DNA from 2 places in the Bacillus sp. SH7-1 genome. Region 2 is predicted to be linked to the other one. Evidence: riboswitches for the same ligand, from Rfam matches in the RefSeq annotation. Region 2 holds a riboswitch; the other holds the start of a gene.

Region 1 (3,926 bases), on a different contig from region 2:
CTAGGAAAATACATAGGCATCCGATAATAGCAGAGATAGACAGTTGTTCGTTTGCAACGAGAACGCCTGTTAAGGCAGCAAAAACGGGTTCCATTGCAAAAATAATTGCTACTCTCGTTGGAGACGTATGTTTTTGTGCTGATGTTTGAATGAAAAAAGCAATGGATGTCGCAAATAGGGAAGTTAGAAATAGAGCAAATAAAAAGGAAGAATTCGTCCATAGTGCTACTGAAAATAATTTTTCCCAATCTTCAAACAAAAAAGCGCAAATAGAAGAAAACATACCGACAGCTAATACTTGCGACATGCTTAACAATAAAGGTGATATTTTCTTAGAAAAGAAGCCGTTAACAAGAATATGGGCAGCGAAAGCAACTGCGCAACCGAGAACCAGTATATCTCCAATGTTTAATTGAAAAGAATCACCAGCGGTTAATAAGTATAAACCTGCTGTTGCTACAGCAATACCCATTACGATAAAAATGGTAGCTTTTTGTTTTAAAAAGATAAAAGATAAAATTGGTACCATAACGATACTAAGCCCTGTTAAGAAACCAGCTTTTGAAGAAGTTGTATAAAGTAAGCCGAATGTTTGTAATACATAGCCAACGCATAAAAAGAATCCAACGATTAGTCCCGCGAGACTGCTCTGTTTTATATCTTGTTTTGAAGCTTTTTTTGAGAAAATCATTTGAACGAATAATAAAATAATTCCAGCGAATAAAAAGCGAATCCCATTAAACGTAAATGGACCAACGAAAGACATAGCATTTTGAACGACAACAAACGTAGCTCCCCAAATAAAAGAGACAAATAATAAAGCAAGAGGAGCAATCCAATCTTTTTTCACACTCATACCCCCGTTAATTTTGTAAGATAGCTTTTCTAGCTAATTCATCAGCGACTTTATTTTGACTACTTGGAATCCACTTAATAAAAAAGAGATCGAAATTTTTTATGTACTGCAGTGCTTCCTCTAATAGAGGTGCAAACATTTTATTTTTTGCGTATTCTTTTTCAATAGCTCGCTCGACAAGTTGCGAATCTGTACGAAAAGAGACAATGTTATAATTATGCTCCGTGCAATATTTTAATGCCGCAAGTAAAGCGTGGTATTCTGCTTCATGATTGGACATTGTCCCAAGGGGGAATGATAATTGTACAGCTGGTTGAACCCCTTTAATAAATACTCCTGCACCAGAAGGACCAGGATTTCCTTTTGATGCACCATCAATATATACTTCAATCAAAATGAGAAACCTCCAAATTATAAGATGATCCCCTACTTATATATTTCTTTGAAGTAGGGGATAGAGTAATTAGCCAATTGTAATGCTATAACGACATGTAAATGTTTCATTCGCTTGTAAAGATTGAATTCCTTTTTTTTCCTTGAAATCTTTTGCTGGATTTGCTTCATCAGCAATACCGTACCAAGGTTCGATACATAGGAAAGGTGCGTTCTCGCCTGGTGTCCATACGCCGACAAATGGGAATCCGTCAAATTCTACTTTTACAAATTTATTATGCTTATGAGAACGAATAGAGATTTCATCAGTATTCATATTTTCAAAAATAAGCGCATCATTTTTAAATAAATCGTATGTAAGTGGTAACTCATTCGTATTTTCAGCGATTAATTGCTTTTTACTTGAAAGGTAAGGGCCTTCTAATACACTTGTTTCTAAGCGTTCAGAACCATTAAATGATAGATGATAATCTGTAAATGATTCACCTTCTAATAACGGGAAGTTGAAACCAGGATGTGCTCCGATTGAGAAGAACATCTCTTTTGAAGTAGGATTATTCACTTCATATGTTACATGAACGATTTGTCCATCTAGTTCATAAGACACGAGTAATTCGAATTCGTATGGGTATTTTTTTAATGTTTCTTCATTACTAGTAACGATATAAGTGATTTTCGTTTCACTTTGTTCTTTTACAGAGAATGTAAGATCACGAGCGAAGCCGTGTTGTGTTAAAGAATAAGGTTTACCATCTACGTAGTATGTATTATCTACTAATCGGCCGACGATTGGAAATAAAATGGGTGCACGGCGTCCCCAATAAGTAGAATCACCTTGCCATAAGTATTCTGTATTGTCTTCTTTTAAGCGCACGCTTTGTAATTCTGCACCCTTGTCAGAGATGGTAACGATCACTTTTTCGTTTTGAATTGTTGCAGTCATGAAGTAAAACCTCCTAAATCTTTCATATATTTCATTATACGTTGTCTAAAAGAAAAAAGGTAGTTCATGATAGGAATCTATTGACGAAAGGGGGGCTACCGCGTAAAATATAATCTTGTTGCTTAAAAAACGAATAACGTGGTTCGAAACCATCCCACGTAAAAAAACTAAGGAGATTTTGTCATGAATATTAGAACATTAGTCGGTAATGGTATTTTAGCGGCATTATATATTGCTGTTTCTATGCTTATTCAGCCATTTGGCTTTACGAGTGTACAGTTTCGTATTTCAGAGATGTTTAATCATCTCGTTGTATTTAATAAGAAAGCAATTTACGGAATTGTATTAGGTGTATTTTTAACGAATCTCTTTTTCTCACCTATGATCGCTTACGATTTAGTATTTGGAGTAGGGCAATCTATTCTTGCACTAGTTGCAACCATTATTTCTATGCGATTCATTAAAGGTGTTTGGGCTCGTATGATTTTTAATACAGTTATCTTTACAATTACAATGTTTATGATTGCAATTGAACTTCATCTTGCATTTGATTTACCATTTATGTTGACTTGGTTAACATGTGCAGCTGGTGAATTTGTTGTAATGGCCATTGGTATGCCTGTAATGTACTGGATTAATAAGCGAGTACAATTTGAAAGATTTATGTAATAGATGAAAGAGCTATTCCTAAAGGGATAGCTCTTTTTGCATGTGATAATACTGAATATAATTCAGAGACTCTTGATAAAATATAATAAAATAAAGTGAGGCTTTCATTAGCTGGATACATATAAGAAGTCTTACATAAGGGGAATCTAGTATGAAATATAAAATTCATTGGTTGTATAAAACAAAGCGCGGTTTGCAGACGGAATTAACGACAGATTATATGAACATAGAAGATGTACTGCAATTTGCAGAGGATTTCGAGAAAACAGGAAGAGTAAAAGAATTATTATTTTACGATGAAATGGATGCAGAATGGTCATTAAAAGAGATGAAAAAACTGAGTAAGCAAGTGGAGGATGAGCCCCAAGAAATACTCGTTTATTTTGATGGTGGTTATGATGTGCAGACGAAAGAAGCTGGAGTAGGTATATGTGTGTACTATAAAAAAGGAAATAAAAACTACCGAATTCGCCGCAACGCATATATAGAAGGTATATATGATAATAATGAAGCCGAATATGCGTCATTATTATACGGTATGAATATACTCGAGGAATTAGGGATTAAGTATGAAGCAGTTACACTTCGCGGGGATTCTCAAGTGGTATTGCAACAATTGGCCGGAGAATGGCCTTGCTATGATGAGCATTTAAATCATTATTTAGACCAAATTGAACAAAAATCGAAGCAAATGAAATTAAAACTTGTATGCGAGCCAATATCTAGAAAACAAAATAAAGAAGCACATCAATTAGCAACGCAAGCATTAGAAGGAACAGTCATTGATAGTCATAAAGAAATAACCGAATAGAGAGGTGCAACCGTGGATAAAAAGCAACTCATTACAGAGGTAAATGACTTATTAGAAACGTATTGTGAAGGGTGTTTTTTGCGAGAACATAATCGAAAGACAAATAGTAAATATTATGCTCATTCATTTTGTATTAAGCAATGTACAGTTGGAGAAACATTGAAAAAGTATGGGGAACAGTTGTCATGAAAAAACATCCAGAGAACATTCTCTGGATGTTTTTTTAGTGCTTTGCTTCGTTTAATTGCTGCTCG
Region 2 (3,926 bases):
AGTTGAAGGAACAGAAAAAACGTGATGATTATTTCATCACGTTTTTTTGTATGAGTGGAAAAGTTAATAAGAAGGTTGTACCGATTCCTTTTTCACTTATAATATCAATCTTTCCATTCATAGCTTGAACAACACTGAATACGACCATCATTCCAAGTCCAGTTCCTTTTTCTTTCGTTGAATAGAAAGGAGAGCCGAGACGTTTCACTTGTTCTGTATCCATACCGATTCCTGTATCTTTTATATATAACTGAATATGCTTATGATCAGGAACTAATGTGAAATAAAGATCACCGCCTTTTGGCATGGCCTCAATGCAGTTTTTTAAAATATTTAACAAGCATTGATTTAGTTTTTGTTTTTCTCCCGCGATAAAAAAAGAAGTGCTTTGCTTTATATAATGTGTACGCACATTTGTTAAATTAGCAAGTGGTGTAATTAACGATAATGCATGTAGTAGTTCTTCCTCTAACTGTAATCTTTGTTCTTTTTCAATACTTGGTTTCGCAAAGGTTAAATAATCTGTAAGGACGTGGTTTGCTTGTTCGATTCCGTTGATGGCTATGTCGATATATAATTTTCGCTCCTGCTCAGTGCATGTATCTGATTGTAAAAGTTGCAAAAATCCTTTCGTTGAAGTTAATGGATTGCGAATTTCATGAGAGATAGACGCTGCCATTTCACCAATTAAATGAAATTTTTCAGCATTCATAAGTTCGTTTTGGAGACGCACTTGAGTTTGTAATATGTGTAGTAAATATAAAGTAAGGATCGTACCAAGTATCGTACATAACTCATACACAATAATATGTGGTATATAATCAGCCTTGTTTGTAACCTTTGAAAGGAAGAAAGGTATCCAACTAAATCCGTATGTGAGACTGTAGATAATAGCAAGTGTTATTTTTATACGATTAGAAGTTCGATTGAAAAATTTGTATGTAAATAATAGGACAATAAATAGAAGGATAGAACCGATAATCGATGGGAAAACACCTATTCCTCCTAATAAGAAGCGGTATATATTTAATACAACTAATATAGAGCCACCAGCAATAGGACCTCCGGTTAATGTACCGACAATTAATACGATATGACGCATATCAAATTGAAATCCATAATTTGTTTTTGCTGCGAAAGTGATACATAGTATAGTAACGAGGCAACATAATACAATAAATATTGCTGAATTTAATTTAGGAGAACGTTTCCCTTTTTGATTCCAAAATAAATGGTATACGAGCATTGTAACAAGGATGAATAATATATTTAAAAAGAGATAAATAATAAAGGATTTCAGTGGGATGCCTCCTCTCTTCTCACATTAAATTAATCATACTATAAAATGAAAGAAATGAAATGAGAAATAGCGGAAAAATCAGAAATTTTTTCTGGTAGTATACAATATGTTACAATAAGCCTTGTCAATGAAAGAAGGAATTCCGTGCAATGCACGGGAGAGGTTCGCGAACTCCCTCTATAAAAAACTATGGAAACAACAATATCTTTAGGTATTGTTTTGTTTTTTTATTGTGACAGTTCAAGAACGTTCTTTCTTCTTATTCGTAGTAGAGAAGGAGAATGAGTGAAATGAAAAAAGAAAAGGCAGTTGTTGTTTTTAGTGGAGGACAAGATAGCACGACATGTTTATTTTGGGCAATAGAGCAGTTTGCAGAAGTAGAGGCTGTAACGTTTAATTACAATCAACGTCATAAGCTAGAAATTGATTGTGCAGCGGAAATTGCAAAAGAGCTAGGAATTAAACATACGGTACTAGATATGAGTCTATTAAATCAACTTGCTCCAAATGCGTTAACGAGAACGGATATGGAGATTACACATGAAGAAGGTGAATTACCATCGACGTTTGTAGATGGAAGGAATTTACTATTCTTATCATTTGCTGCTGTGTTAGCAAAACAAGTTGGAGCACGTCATATTGTAACGGGTGTATGTGAAACTGATTTTAGTGGTTATCCAGATTGCCGTGACGTGTTTGTGAAATCGTTAAACGTTACTTTAAATTTATCCATGGATTATCCGTTTGTGATTCATACACCACTTATGTGGATTGATAAAGCAGAAACATGGAAATTATCAGATGAACTTGGAGCATTCGAGTTTGTTCGAGAAAAAACATTAACATGTTATAACGGAATCATTGGTGATGGTTGCGGTGAATGTCCAGCATGTCAACTTCGTAAAGCAGGATTAGATACGTACTTACAAGAACGCGAAGGAGCGAGTAACTAATGGATAATTTCTTTGGATTTCGCATTGTAGAAAATTTACAAAAAATGGACGAGGATATTCAGCGTAAACAGCTCAAATATCATAATAAAAGAGTAATGGTCAGCAAGGAATTTACATTTGATGCAGCACACCATTTACATTGTTATGAAGGGAAATGTAAAAACTTACATGGTCACACATATAAAGTTGTATTTGGGATTAGTGGATATGTAAATGAGATAGGTCTTGCGATTGACTTTGGAGATATAAAAGAAATTTGGAAGAATGAAATAGAAATTTATTTAGACCATCGTTATTTAAACGAAACGTTACCAGCTATGAATACGACTGCTGAAAATATGGTCGTTTGGATTTACGAAAAGATGGCAGAAGCATTACTAAAAGATAATCGTGCGAACGAATATAAAGGAGCTCGTGTTGAATTTGTTCGTCTTTTCGAGACGCCAACTAGTTATGCGGAAGTAAGACGGGAGTGGATGCTCGATGAGTAAAATCCCTGTCTTAGAAATATTTGGTCCGACTATTCAAGGTGAAGGAATGGTTGTAGGGCAAAAGACAATGTTTATCCGTACAGCTGGCTGTGATTATAGCTGCGCTTGGTGTGATTCTGCTTTTACGTGGGATGGATCGGCTAAAGATCAAATTAGACAGATGACAGCAGAAGACGTTTGGAATGAGCTTGTAGAAATTGGTGGCGAAAATTTTTCTCATGTTACGATTTCAGGTGGAAATCCAGCATTGCTGAAAAATATTGAGTTTCTTCTTTCTATATTAAAAGAGAATGGAATGCGAACAGCAATCGAAACACAAGGGAGTAAATGGCAAGAGTGGTTACTTCAAATTGATGAGATAACGATTTCTCCAAAGCCACCAAGTTCGACAATGAATACTGATTTTCAGAAGTTAGATGCTATTATTCAGAAACTAGCAGGAAAAGATATTAGTTTAAAGGTAGTAGTATTTGACGATTATGATTTCGAGTATGCAGTTAAGATGCACGAACGTTATCCAGATGTACCATTTTTCTTACAAGTAGGGAATGATGATACAAAAACTGTGGATGATACGATGCTGATTAAGAAATTATTAGATAAGTATGAGTGGCTGATTGATAAAGCTGTAAATTGTAAAGAGATGAATAATGCAAAAGTATTGCCGCAGCTTCATGCCTTAGTATGGGGAAATAAACGCGGAGTATAATGAGAAGGGATGTTTAAAATGGCAGGAAGATTAGATGAAGATTTAAAAGATGTAACATTATTAGGAAATCAAAATACAAAATATTTATTTGAATATAGCCCAGAAATTTTAGAGGTATTTGATAACAATCATCCAAACCGTGATTATTTTGTGAAATTTAATTGTCCTGAATTTACAAGCTTATGTCCGAAAACAGGCCAACCAGATTTTGCAACAATTTATATTAGCTACATTCCAGAACAAAGAATGGTAGAGAGTAAATCTCTAAAGCTATATTTATTTAGTTTCCGCAATCACGGTGATTTCCACGAAGATTGCATGAACGTTATCATGAATGATTTAATTAAACTAATGGATCCCCGTTACATTGAGGTATGGGGGAAATTCACACCACGTGGAGGGATTTCAATTGATCCTTACTGCAACTATGGTCGCCCAGGAACGAAGTATGAGCAAATGGCAGACTACCGCAT

What was found. Region 2 has a riboswitch for preQ1 ahead of queC (7-cyano-7-deazaguanine synthase QueC). Riboswitches for the same ligand answer to the same signal wherever they lie in the genome.
Region 1: linked by a shared signal. The riboswitch ahead of DN390_RS16755 (QueT transporter family protein) and the one ahead of queC (7-cyano-7-deazaguanine synthase QueC) in region 2 are both predicted to bind preQ1.

Annotation. Positions count from the first base shown of each region.
Region 1 covers NZ_QNUD01000018.1:7,375-11,300, reverse strand. Annotated here, with positions in the region: gene DN390_RS16770 (DMT family transporter) at 1-850, opposite strand, end outside; gene DN390_RS16765 (reverse transcriptase-like protein) at 864-1,250, opposite strand; gene DN390_RS16760 (aldose 1-epimerase family protein) at 1,320-2,192, opposite strand; PreQ1 riboswitch class I at 2,325-2,369, shown strand; gene DN390_RS16755 (QueT transporter family protein) at 2,376-2,861, shown strand; gene DN390_RS16750 (ribonuclease H family protein) at 3,013-3,672, shown strand; gene DN390_RS16745 (zinc-finger domain-containing protein) at 3,685-3,861, shown strand; gene DN390_RS16740 (DUF2564 family protein) at 3,896-3,926, opposite strand, start outside.
Region 2 covers NZ_QNUD01000010.1:65-3,990, reverse strand. Annotated here, with positions in the region: gene DN390_RS31105 (DUF6254 family protein) at 1-25, shown strand, start outside; gene kinB (sporulation sensor histidine kinase KinB) at 29-1,246, opposite strand; PreQ1 riboswitch class I at 1,454-1,497, shown strand; gene queC (7-cyano-7-deazaguanine synthase QueC) at 1,591-2,253, shown strand; gene queD (6-carboxytetrahydropterin synthase QueD) at 2,253-2,744, shown strand; gene queE (7-carboxy-7-deazaguanine synthase QueE) at 2,737-3,453, shown strand; gene queF (preQ(1) synthase) at 3,472-3,926, shown strand, end outside.